Regions from separate parts of the Herbaspirillum sp. CAH-3 genome, predicted to be linked through region 1. Evidence: predicted binding sites of a transcription regulator. Region 1 holds the regulator's gene; each other region holds the start of a gene.
What was found. Region 1 encodes sigma-54, which starts transcription at its own class of promoters, with help from an activator protein. Its sites were predicted from a motif close to TGGCANGNAANCTGCTTT; they were not measured.

Region 1 (3,207 bases):
GGAAATGATTTATATCGTATGCAAGTTCTCGTATCGAAGATGAGGGTGACGTGAACACATTCAAGCAGCAGGCTCCTGCATCATGTTCAGCGACGGCTGTGGAAAAGTTGCCTTGCGCAATGATTTATATTTTTTCCACAGGCTTGCGCCAGTTCGGCGGCCATCAATGAAAAAGGGCGCTTGCGCGCCCCTTCCTCATGAAATTCGGCTGGCTTTCTCAGCAGCGTTGCGGCTGCGAGGCGGCTTGCCGAGGGTGTCCTGGCTTATGCCGCTCCGGCCACCGCATCCTCCGGCGTTTCGTCCGGCAGGCGCTTGGCCATGGAGTGATGTTCCTGCAACTTGTCCTTGTGCTTGATGACCTGGCGATCGAGCTTGTCGATCAGCGTGTCAATGGCAGCGTAGAGGTCGTGTGCGATGCTTTCCGCATGTAGATCCTTCCCCTTGATGTGGACGTTGATTTCCGCTTTTTGGCGCTTTTCCTTTTCTGTGAGTTTATCTACGCTCAGGATCACGCTGACGTCGATCACGTTGTCGAAATGGCGCTTGATACGCGAGAGCTTGCTTTGCACGTATTCCCGGATGGCGGGGGTCAGTTCGAGGTGGTGTCCACTGATGGTCAGATTCATACAAGACTCCTATCGTGAAGTCACTGGAGGTTCGTGCAATCGATCCTGCTGCAGCTGTACCACGGGCACGGTCTTCGTGTCGGATGGCGCGGGCATCAGTCGGATGCTTGCCTGAACACAGCAACGGTACTGCAGAAAAACTGAGGAAAAACTCAGAGGGACTTGCGGAGATTGACCGGCGGAATCTTCAACACTTCGCGGTATTTGGCGACTGTGCGTCGCGCGACCACCATGCCTTGTTCTGCCAGCATATCCGCAATCTTGCTATCGGATAATGGGGTCTGCGGGTTCTCGGCTCCTATCAACTGTTTGATCAGCGCCCGTATCGCGGTGGAGGAAGCTTCGCCTCCGGTTTCAGTCGCGACGTGGCTACCGAAGAAGTATTTCAACTCAAACATTCCATGCGGAGTGAGCATGTATTTCTGAGTCGTCACGCGAGAGATGGTGCTCTCGTGTAGACCCAGTGTATCAGCAATTTCACGCAGCACAAGGGGGCGCATGGCGACTGCCCCATGTGAAAAGAAGTTTCTTTGACGTTCCACAATAGCCTGCGCGACGCGCAAAATTGTATCGAAACGTTGCCGCATGTTCTTGATGAGCCACTTGGCTTCCTGCAACTGCGACGACAGCGAACCTTCGCCCTTGGCTTGCTTCAATGCACTGGCATACATCGCATTGACGCGCAGCTTGGGCATGACCTCATGGTTGAGCATGACCTGCCAGCCGGTCTTTGTCTGCTTGACAATCACATCCGGCACCACATAGTCCGAGGCATCGCGCGCGAATTCGGCACCCGGGTGCGGACGGCATTGGCGGATCACGGCCTGGGCTTCACGCAGGTCTTCGTCATCGCAATCCAGGGCCTTCTTGATCTTGTTGAAATCGCGCTGGGCAAACAGCGGCAGGTAATCCTCAACGATCCTCAGCGCCAGCTTGCGGGTGACAAAGGGGATCTTGGGCAGGCGGCGGATTTGCAGCGCCAGGCATTCACCGGCACTGCGTGCACCCACCCCCGCGGGATCCAGGCTCTGCAGGAGCTTGAGCGAAATGGACAGCTCTTCCATGTCGATGCCCAACTCTTCAGGCAGGCGCGCGTGGATGTCTTCCAGCGGTTCTTCGAGATAGCCGCTTTCGTCGAGCGCATCGGTGAGCAGCTCCAGCAGCGCCCGATCGCGCAGGGTGCGCGCGGTCACGCGGATCTGTTCCAGCAGGTGTTCGCGCAGGGTCAGTTCGTGGGCTTCGAGTTGCGGACGGGCATCGTCGTCGTCCGGCGACTTGCCGCTGCGTGCGACATCGTCAAAGCTCCAGTCAGCATCGCCGGTGACACCGTTGTCGGGATTGTTGTCCTGGTACTCGAAACTGGAATCGCCATCTGCCGCCGCCGGTGCGGCCTCGCCGCTGCCTTCCCCGGGCGCCTCGGCCACACCGCTGGAGGGCGAACTGGAGACGGCGCCATCGGCCAGCAGGCGCACCGAATTGTCGAGCGCATCGTCCAGGCGTTCCAGCAGGGGATTGTCGGAGAGGATCTGTTCCAGTTCCTGGTGCAGTTCCAGCGTCGACAGTTGCAGCAGCCTGATCGACTGCTGCAGTTGCGGCGTCAAGGCGAGGTGCTGCGAGGTACGTAACTGGAGCGACTGTTTCATCTGTCTTTCTGGAAGCGGCGTGGCCCGCTGGTTGCACTGCCTGTCGTTGCGTAAAGTAAGTTGCCTGCTTACATGCGGAAGTGTTCGCCCAGGTACACGCGGCGCACCGATTCGTTGGCGATGATCTCTTCCGGATTGCCGCTGGCCAGCACCGTGCCCTGGTTGATGATGTAGGCGCGGTCGCAGATGCCCAGCGTCTCGCGCACATTGTGGTCGGTGATGAGCACGCCGATGCCGCGTTCCTTCAGGAAGCGCACGATGCGCTGGATCTCGATCACGGCAATCGGGTCGATACCGGCAAAGGGTTCATCGAGCAGCACGAAGCGCGGATCGGTGGCCAGTGCGCGGGCGATTTCGACACGGCGACGCTCGCCGCCCGAGAGCGACAGCGCCTGGCTATCGCGCAGCTTTTCGATCTGCAGTTCGTGCAGCAGGTTGTTGAGGCGGCCTTCGATTTCATCGCGCGAGAGCGGCTTGCCGTCTTCCTGGCGCAGCTCGAGCACGGCACGGATATTGTCTTCCACCGTCAGCTTGCGGAACACTGAGGCTTCCTGCGGCAGGTAAGACAAGCCCATGGTGGCGCGCTTGTGGATGGGCATGCGCGAAATGGATGCGCCATCCAGGTCGATCTCGCCGCCATCGGAGGGCACCAGGCCCACGATCATGTAGAACGAGGTGGTCTTGCCGGCACCATTGGGGCCAAGCAGGCCGACCACTTCGCCGCTGCGCACTTCCATCGAGACATCGCGCACCACCTGGCGCGCGCCATAACTTTTCTTCAGGCCGCGAACGACCAGCGAGCTGGCTGCCATCGTCATTGGCCCTTTCCGTTGTCGCGACGCGGGGCAGGCTGCGCGGCGTTGTTCTTGCCGGACGGCTGGGCCGCCGGGGTGGCCGGTGCGGTGCTGCCAGCCGGCGGCGGATTCTTGGGCTGGATC
Region 2 (3,207 bases), on a different contig from region 1:
CGATGGCCTTCTGCAGCTTTTCTTGCTCGCGGCTGAACAGCAGGGCTTCCTTCTTGGACAGCTTCTCGACCGAACCGTCTTCCAGGGCAGCTTCCATGTCCTTCAGGCGCTTGATGGAGGTCTTGATGGTCTTGAAGTTGGTCAGCATGCCGCCCAGCCAGCGCTGGTCAACGTAGGGCACGCCAGCGCGCTGCGCTTCGGTGGCCAGGATTTCGCGGGCTTGACGCTTGGTACCGACGAACAGGATGGTGCCGCGGTTGGCCGACAGCTGGCGCACGTACTTGACGGCTTCCTGGTACATGCCCAGGGTCTTTTCCAGGTTGACGATGTGAATCTTGTTGCGATGGCCGAAAATGAAGGGGGCCATCTTGGGGTTCCAGAAGCGGGTTTGGTGACCGAAATGGACACCGGCTTCCAGCATTTCGCGCATGGTAACGGACATGAATTTCTCCAGGGTTAGGTCTGGAATCCGCTCGGTCATCCGGCTCATGCAGCCGGACACCCTTTTAGCGAACGGATTCGCGTTTCAAAAAATAAATTAGAACACTTATTGCCAAACAGACATGAAGAATCATTCCGCACACCGCATTCGACAACCAATCTGTGGTTTTCAGATCAGCCCGGCATTCTACTCGACCCTACACTTTTGTTCAAGTAGCACATCAAGCCGGACCGCACAGTCATCTCCGGGCCGCGCCATCCCGCCCGGAGCGGGCAAAACAGAAACCACCCCTGTCGTCTATAATCCCGTCTTGACGATTTTCTAGCGAATTGCGATTCATCATGGGCAACATCACCATCAAGACCGCCGAAGACATCGAAGGCATGCGCGTGGCCGGCCGCCTGGCCGCCGAGGTGCTGGACTACATCACCCCCTTCGTGAAACCGGGCGTAAGCACCGGCGAGATCGACCGCCTCTGCCACGAGTACATGACCAACGTACAAGGCAGCATCCCGGCCCCGCTGAACTACTGCCCGCCGGGTTACACGCCCTACCCCAAGGCCATCTGCACCTCCCTCAACGACGTGATCTGCCACGGCATCCCCGGCGACAAGGTGATGAAGAACGGCGACGTCCTCAACATCGACGTCACCATCATCAAGAATGGCTACCACGGCGACACCAGCCGCATGTTCTTCCTGGGCGAACCGTCCATCCTGGCGCGCCGCCTGACCGAGATCACTTACGAATGCATGTGGCTGGGCATCTCCAAGATCAAGCCGGGCGCACACCTGGGCGATATCGGCCACGTGATCCAGCAGCACGCCGAAAAGGCCGGTTACAGCGTGGTGCGCGAGTTCTGCGGCCACGGCATCGGCAAGGTCTTCCATGAAGAACCGCAGGTCCTGCACTACGGCCGCCCCGGCACGCTGGAGAAGCTGGAAGCCGGCATGATCTTCACGGTGGAACCGATGATCAACGCCGGCCGCCGCGAAATCCGCGAAATGGGCGACGGCTGGACCATCAAGACCAAGGACCGCAGCCTCTCGGCCCAATGGGAACACACCGTGCTGGTGACCGAGACCGGCTTCGAAGTGCTGACGGTCTCGCCCGGCATGCCGGCACCGCCGGCCTTCATCCAGAACCAGGTCGCCTCCCCGGCGTGATCCTGGCCGCCGGAACCATGTGCCCATCCCGCCTGCACACAGTTTCCGGCACGAAACCTGCTTGGGGCGCAAAGCCGCATGGGGATGCGGCTTTGTTCATATAGGCGCCGCCCCGCCGCCCTGCTTGCCCTGATTGCCTACCACGATGCCCACACTCGCCATCACGCTCAAGAAACAGCTCAAGGCCGCGCGCCAGCAAGCCATCGAGGTGTTCCAGTCCAACCACAAGACCGAGCAGTTGCTGGCCCAGTTGCGCCGCAACGTGGACGAAGCCCTCACCACTGCCTGGGAAGAACTGGGCATGTCCGGCAATGCGGCCCTGGTGGCCGTGGGTGGATATGGCCGCGGCGAGCTGTTCCCGCACTCGGATGTGGATGTGCTGATCCTGCTGGACCAGGCCCCGGATGCGGCCAAGAAGGAAAAGCTGGAATCCCTGGTGCAGCTGTTCTGGGACATCGGACTGGAAATCGGCCACAGCATCCGCACCATCGACGAGTGCCTGGATGAATCTGCCGCCGACATCACGGTGCAGACCAGCCTCCTGGAAGCCCGCCTGGTGACCGGCAACCGCGCGCTCTTCAAGAAATTGCAGGAGCGCTACCATGCGGCGCTGGACCCGCTGGCCTTCTTCCAGGCCAAGACCCTGGAAATGCGCCAGCGCCACATCAAATATGAAGACACGCCCTACAGCCTCGAACCCAACTGCAAGGAAAGCCCCGGCGGCCTGCGCGACCTGCAGGTGATCCTGTGGGTGGCCAAGGCGGCGGGCCTGGGCAACTCCTGGGGCGAGCTGGCCGAACACGGCATGCTGACCTCCACCGAGGCGCGCCAGTTGCGCCAGAAGGAACGCGCCTTCAAGGACATCCGCATCCGCCTGCACATCCTCACCGACCGCCGCGAAGACCGGCTGGTCTTCGACATCCAGACCCAGATCGCCGAGACCTTCGGCTTCAAGACCACCGATACCCGCCGCGCCAGCGAATACCTGATGCAGCGCTATTACTGGGCAGCCAAGGCGGTCACGCAGCTCAACACCATCCTGCTGCAGAACATCGAAGCGCACCTGTTCCCGCAGCAGGCAGTACCGCGTCCGCTCAACGAGCGCTTCAACGAGGTCAACGGCTTCGTCGACATCGCCCATGACAAGGTCTTCGAGGAGACACCTTCGGCCATGCTGGAAGTCTTCCTGGTGCTTTCCGAGCATCCGGAACTGAAGGATATGTCGGCACGTACCCTGCGGGCGCTATGGCATGCGCGTTTCAAGATCGACAATGCCTTCCGTGCCAATCCGGAAAATCACCGCCTGTTCATGCAGATCATCCAGAGCAAGCGCGGTATCACCCACGCCCTGCGCGGGATGAACAGCACCAGCGTGCTGGGACGCTACCTGCCGAACTTCCGCCAGATCGTCGGCCAAATGCAGCATGACCTGTTCCACGTCTACACGGTGGACCAGCACATCCTGATGGTGGTGCGCAATGTGCGCCGCTTCACGATGAGCGAACATGCGCATGAATATCCCTTCTGCAGCCAGCTCATGGCCAACTTTGGCCAGCCCTGGGTGCTCTACATCGCGGCCCTGTTCCACGACATCGCCAA
Region 3 (3,207 bases), on a different contig from region 1:
TGACGCCATCGAGCAGCACTGCCGCACGCGCCACCTCGCCCAGCTGCTCGGGCGTCTTGCGCAGGATGGTGCGGCCGGCCGCCAGCGACTGGCCGATGGCGCAGAACTGGCAGGACTTGCGGCGGCTCTCGTAGCGGATGCAGCTCTGCAGGATGGTGGTGGCCAGCACATCGGCACCATGCAGCGTGGCGATCTTGCCGTAGGGGATGCCATCGAAGGTCTGCATCTTGTAGAAGCGCGGCTGGTGCGGGAAGGACACCACGCCCACCTCCACGCCATCGCGCAGGATGCGCGAAGCGCCATCGGCGCCAGGCTGCGTGGCCACATAGGGCGAGGACCAGGCCCCGGCCGTATGCACCGGGATCATCACGGTATGCCCGTCGACGGTTACCGCCTTGTGATCCGACGGCCCTGCCCCGCCCCGGCGGCTCTGTGCGCCGGCTGCGGGATCGTCAAGACGCAGCCCCAAGGACTGCAGTTCCGAGATCAATTCCATGGGGGCCTTGCGGCTCGGACGCTGGGGGTGCAACTGGATGACGGCTGTCTGCATGATGGGACCTCGTGGAGGAGTGGATGACAGGAGCGGGCTGTTCGACCGGGAACAGCGATGACATGGGCGAAGTGCGGCGATCATCGATCACCAGGTGCAGCAGTTCCGGGCGCGCATAGTGGCCCACCGAATCCATCATGCGCTTGCGCTTGGTGACCAGTTCCATGTCCAGGTCAGCCACCAGGATGCCTTCGCCGCTGCGCAGGGGTTCGGCCAGCAGCTTGCCTTCGGGCGAGACGATGGCGGTACAGCAGCCACCGCGCAGGGCCTTCTGCGCCTTGGGATCGGGCTCGATGGCGGCGATCTGTTCATCGGTGAGCCAGCCGGTCGCATTGATGACGAAACAGCCCGATTCCAGTGCGTGATGGCGGATGGTCACCTCCATCTGGTCGGCAAAGATCTGGCCCACCATGGAACCGGGAAACTGTGCGCAGTGGATTTCCTCGTGCTGCGCCATGAGGCTGTAGCGCGCCAGCGGGTTGTAGTGTTCCCAGCAGGCCAGCGCCCCCAGGCGGCCCACGGCGGTGGGCACCACCTTCAGGCCGCTGGCATCGCCCTGGCCCCAGATCATGCGTTCGTGATAGGTCGGCGTGATCTTGCGGCGCTTCAATACCAGGGTGCCATCGGCATCAAAGACCAGCTGCGTGTTGTAGAGCGTGCCGTGATCGCGTTCGTTGACGCCCAGCACCACCACCGTGCCATGCGCGCGTGCGGCTTCGGATACCGCCTGGGTCACGGGACCGGGCACCGTCACGGCCCGCTCGTAGAGCAGCAGGTGTTCCGGGCCCGAGGCGAAGGGCGGCCTCACGAACGAGAAGTACGGATAGTAGGGAACGAAGGTTTCCGGAAACACGACCAGTTGCGCGCCTTGCGCAGCGGCCTCGGCAATGGCCTGGCAGACCTTGGCCACGGTGCCGTGTTCGCTGTCGAGGTCGGGCGCGATCTGTACCGCCGCCGCCCGTACCGTTCTCTTGTGATTGCTCATGGGGCCGCCCTTCCGCTTACAGGGTCCAGGTGTCGAGGATGAAGGCGTTGTCGCGACGATGCAGCAGCACCAGGTCCAGCACGTCCAGCGGATTGATGGGGCGGATGCCCGGGATCAGCGAGGGCTCGCCGTGGCCGTACAGGGCCTGCAGGGCGAAGCGGCAGGCGTAGACCTTGCCGCCCTCTTCCATGAACTTGACGATCTGCTTGTTGAAGTTCTGGTGACCGGGGAAAGCCTCATCGCCCAGGGTCGGGAAACCGCGCTGCACGCCCAGCGTCACACCGGGACCGTAGAGCAGGATGGAGGTCTCGAAACCCTTGCGCTTCAGGCGCGTGGCCTGCAGCAGGTTGACGAAACCGATCGAGCCTTCGAAGGCCACCGTATGGAAAGTCACCAGCGCTTTTTCTCCCGGCTGGGCTTTGACGTCTTCGAATACCTTCTCTTCATAATCCACCAGGAAATCGCCGGGGGCGTGGGCTGCTTTGGTGACTGCGGGCATGGTGATACTCCTCTCGATTGCTGTTGGTCTGCACTTGGGGAAGTGGTCCGGCGACCTCGCCGCGACGCTGGCATTGAATGCATCAGGCGTGCCACCAGCACCCCGTCAATGGGTAAATTGACTGCATAAAAATCCCGTCAATCGCAGCATTCCGATGCCACCCCCAGCTCCTGTGCGGCTTGCCGAATCGTCACCGGCGAAAGGTTTTTTACGGGCCATGAAGCAATCCATTCAATCCCTCCATACAATCCGCAAACACCGCGCAAACCCGCATGCACCCTGGCGCAGCGCCGTGTCTTGAGTTGGTGCGCCGGCACTGCACGGGATGACGCAAGACGGTGCAATCGCAGCCCCTTTGCAGTCCGATTGGATGGAATGCAAATTGCATTCAATGAGGCTTTTCGATGCAGTCAATGTTGAACGCCGGAAACGAGGAAGCCGCCATGTCCAAGAACAGCACCCTGTGGGTCCCGAAATTGAAGAAGGGCAGCGGACCGCTCTACCTGGCCATCGCCAATGCGATCGCCGAGGATGTCGCCACCGGCCACCTGCAGCCCGAGCAGCGCCTGCCGCCGCAACGCAAGCTGGCCGAGTTGCTGGACCTGGACTTCACCACGGTGGCCCGCGCGTATACGGAAGCGCATCGGCGCGGCCTGGTGGATTCGGTGGTGGGACGCGGCACCTTCGTCTGCGGCAAACGCCGTCCGCGCATCCCGCGCGTGACCGAAGGCCGGCCCAATGTGGACATGTCGATGAACATGCCGCCCGAGCCGGAGTCGCCGGAGCTGATGGAATTGATGCAGTCGGGATGGAGCAAGGTCAACGGCCGCCTGCGCGACCTGATGCGCTACCAGGATTTCGGCGGATCGCCGGAGGATCGCGAAGCCGGTGCGCTCTGGCTGCGCCGGCGCGCGCTGCTGGTGGAACCGGAACGGGTACTGGTGACGCCGGGCGCGCAATGTGCGCTGCTGGCCATCCTCACCATGGTGGTCGGGCCGGGCGGCGTGCTCTGCTGCGAGGACGTCACCTATCCCGGCCTGCGGGCGCTGGCCGGGCATCTCAACATCAAGCTGGTCGGCTTGCCGATGGACAATGAAGGCATCGATGCCGTGGCCTTCGCGGGCGCCTGCGCGCAATACGCGCCCAAGGCGCTGTATTGCAATCCCACGCTGC
Region 4 (3,207 bases), on a different contig from region 1:
CTCGGTGAACGCGATGCTGTAGCCGTAGACGAACCACAGGATGTAGATCAGCGAGAAGATCATGAAGCACTGCATCAGCACCGACAGCATGTTCTTGCTGCGGACCAGGCCGCCGTAGAACAGGCCCAGGCCGGGCAGGGTCATCAGGATGACGAAAGCGGTACAAACCAGCATCCAGGCGGTGTCGCCCTTGTTGGGGACCGGAGCCGGTGCGGCAGCAGCGGCGGCAGGCGCAGCAGGTGCAGCAGCAGCCGGGGCGGCTGCTTCAGCCTTGGGCGCAGCCGGAGCGGCAGCGGCCGGGGCAGCGGCGGCAGCCGCTGCAGCTTCAGGCTTGGGCGCATCCTGCGCCTGGGCCGGAGCGGTAAAGCCTACCGCCAACAACAGCGCGCCAATGGCGAGCGCGCCGGAAAACATTTTCTTCATGCTCATTAGAATTCCCCTTTTTTACAGAGCGTCTTTGCCGGTTTCGCCGGTACGGATACGGATCACATCCAGCAGATCCTGGACGAAGATCTTGCCGTCGCCGATCTTGCCGGTACGAGCGGCGGTCTCGATGGCTTCCAGGGCGCGTTCGACGATGGCGTCGTCAACGGCAGCCTCGATCTTGGTCTTGGGCAGGAAATCGACCACATACTCGGCGCCGCGGTACAGCTCGGTATGGCCTTTCTGACGACCGAAGCCCTTGACTTCGGTCACGGTGATGCCTTGCACCCCGATCGCGGAGAGGGCTTCGCGCACCTCATCCAGCTTGAACGGTTTGATGATCGCAGTGATCAGTTTCATACGAACCTCTTGTTAGAAAGTTTTGCTGATGGAGAAGACGAAACCGTTCTTGCCGACGTTCTTGGAGCCATCCGATGCCGGGGTGGTGGAGACGCCATCCTTGAGGTCGGTACCCACGTAGGCCACGCCCAGGGTGATGCCGGCCGCTTCGTCGAAGGTCTTGGACAGGCCGATCTTCCAGTCGGTGTAGCTCAGCTGGTTGGGGTTGCCACGCACGCTCTGGTGACCGAGGTGCAAGCCCAGCATGACGCCGTAGTAGGTCTCGATGTTGGCGCCCAGGTCAAAGTACTGGCTGTACTTGCTGTTGGGCGTGCCGAACAGGTTGGTCAGGGCCTGCGAATACTTGAAGTAGGCAGGACCATAGCCGACCTGGCCGTAGAGTTCGAAGGTGTTGGCGTTCTTGGCGACCTTGTCCAGGCTGTTGCCAGGGTAGTAGTAGTACAGGCCGCCGACGTCGTAGGTGAAGCCGCCGCCGATGTCACCGCGCTTGCCGCCGTAGATGTCCCATTCGACGTTGCCCTTGGTGTCGGAACCGGCCAGGGTGCCTGCATCCTTGATCCACTTGATGTTGGTCAGCCAGGTACCGGCGTAGAGGCCGGTCGGGTTGTGCGTGTAGTCAGCACCAACCTGCAGGGCCGGGTCGAAGCGGGTCTGGGTCAGGCCACGGTAGCGGTAGTCGCTCACCACGGCGGCGTTGAAGCTCAATTCATTGTCCGGCTTGGCGTCCTCTGCGCGGGCCACGGTAGAAACGAAGGATGCTGCGATGGCTGTTGCAAGAATCAGTTTCTTCATGACTTTCCCTCTGGTTTATGTTTGAACAATAAAGTCTTTTTTATCTGTGCCCCCAACCTTTAGCAGGAGCCGTGCCATGTCCATTCGGCAAGGCAGACTTGTGTTTTCGCGTGAAACCAGAGATTTGCAACGATTTTTTTCGAGATCAGCTTCAAAATAGTGCATGAGCTGGGAAAATGCACGTGATTGGTGCGATATTCCTCGTTTTTTGTCAAACCTGCATCGAACGCGGCAAACACATTTTGGTGCGCGGGCGGCGGGCCTCTCCCGGATCACCAAGTCGGCGCATTTCCCGAAGGAAAATTCAGCCTTAATCCGGCACCTGTGTACAAAAATGCGGTCTACACAGGACATCGCGGTTTGAGGATGGGCGGGAAACCGCTAAACTTGCAGTACAGCTATCTGCCAAGGAGATCCGACATGGACAAGCCCCCATTTTTTGAAGACCTGCAATCCAAGATCAACAAGGCGATCGAGAACTCTCCGGCCAAGGACATCGAGAAGAACGTCAAGGCCATGCTGAGTCAGGGTTTTGCCAAGCTGGACCTGGTCACGCGCGAGGAATTCGACGTCCAGGCCCAGGTATTGGCCAAGACCCGTGCCCGCCTGGAGGCGCTGGAAGCGCGTGTTGCCGAGCTTGAGGCTCAGCAAAAACAGACTCCATGATCCTGGCACAGACTCTATTCTCTTTCCCTCCCCCTTCCCTACTCTGTTCTGACAAGCTGCCGGGCGCATTGCGATGAGCCTGGCGGTCTTGCGCAGCCGCGCCCTGGCCGGCATGAGCGCCCCGCCGGTGACGGTTGAGGTGCACCTGGCCAACGGCTTGCCGGCCTTCACCATCGTCGGCTTGCCGGAAGCCGAGGTAAAGGAAGCCCGTGATCGCGTCCGGGCGGCGTTGCAGAACGCGCGGTTTGAATTCCCTGCCCGCCGCATTACCGTCAACCTGGCACCGGCCGACCTGCCCAAGGAATCCGGGCGATTCGACCTGGCCATCGCCTTGGGCATCCTGGCGGCTTCAGAACAGATCCCCGCCGACCGGCTCGACGCGCATGAATATGCGGGCGAGCTCTCGCTGTCAGGGCAGCTGCTGCCCATTCGCGGCGCCTTGGCCATGACCTGCGCCATGCAGCGCGACAGCCAGGGCGACGACCCGCCGCGCAGCTTCATCCTGCCCGCCGCCAATGCGGACGAGGCCGCACTGGTGCCGCAGGCGCAGATCCTGCCAGCGGGCTCCTTGTTGGAGGTCTGCACCCATTTCAGCAGCCGCGATGCCGCTGGCCGCCTGCAGCAGCATGTGCCGCGCGCGACCTGCAGCGTGGTGCCATACCCGGATTTCAGCGACATCAAGGGACAATTGCAGGCGCGGCGCGCCATGGAGGTGGCGGCGGCCGGACAGCACAGCATGCTGCTGGTCGGCCCGCCGGGCGCGGGCAAGTCGATGTTGGCCACGCGCTTTCCCGGCATCCTGCCGCCGATGACGCAGGATGAGGCCTTGGAGTCGGCTGCCGTGCAATCCTTGAGCGGGGGATTCGACATTGCGCAGTGGCGCCAGCGGCCTTACCGGGCGCCGCACCACACGGCCTCCGCCGTGGCGCTGGTGGGCGGCGGCAGCACGCCCCGGCCAGGGGAAAT

Region 2: the regulator sigma-54 is predicted to act here: its motif matches at 1,655-1,672, upstream of FYB76_RS09685 ([protein-PII] uridylyltransferase).
Region 3: the regulator sigma-54 is predicted to act here: its motif matches at 2,111-2,128, upstream of FYB76_RS15210 (MSMEG_0572/Sll0783 family nitrogen starvation response protein).
Region 4: the regulator sigma-54 is predicted to act here: its motif matches at 1,635-1,652, upstream of FYB76_RS16530 (TorF family putative porin).

Annotation. Positions count from the first base shown of each region.
Region 1 covers NZ_VSWE01000010.1:166,520-169,726, forward strand. The annotation lists gene hpf (ribosome hibernation-promoting factor, HPF/YfiA family) at 264-626, opposite strand; gene FYB76_RS14675 (RNA polymerase factor sigma-54) at 779-2,269, opposite strand; gene lptB (LPS export ABC transporter ATP-binding protein) at 2,338-3,087, opposite strand; gene lptA (lipopolysaccharide transport periplasmic protein LptA) at 3,084-3,207, opposite strand, start outside.
Region 2 covers NZ_VSWE01000006.1:184,393-187,599, forward strand. The annotation lists gene rpsB (30S ribosomal protein S2) at 1-442, opposite strand, end outside; gene map (type I methionyl aminopeptidase) at 784-1,608, shown strand; gene FYB76_RS09685 ([protein-PII] uridylyltransferase) at 1,754-3,207, shown strand, end outside.
Region 3 covers NZ_VSWE01000011.1:43,329-46,535, forward strand. The annotation lists gene FYB76_RS15200 (MSMEG_0568 family radical SAM protein) at 1-496, opposite strand, end outside; gene FYB76_RS15205 (Nit6803 family nitrilase) at 453-1,535, opposite strand; gene FYB76_RS15210 (MSMEG_0572/Sll0783 family nitrogen starvation response protein) at 1,552-2,034, opposite strand; gene FYB76_RS15215 (PLP-dependent aminotransferase family protein) at 2,478-3,207, shown strand, end outside.
Region 4 covers NZ_VSWE01000012.1:84,477-87,683, forward strand. The annotation lists gene FYB76_RS16520 (ammonium transporter) at 1-429, opposite strand, end outside; gene FYB76_RS16525 (P-II family nitrogen regulator) at 445-783, opposite strand; gene FYB76_RS16530 (TorF family putative porin) at 796-1,575, opposite strand; gene FYB76_RS16535 (accessory factor UbiK family protein) at 1,996-2,241, shown strand; partial or broken gene FYB76_RS16540 (YifB family Mg chelatase-like AAA ATPase) at 2,315-3,207, shown strand, end outside.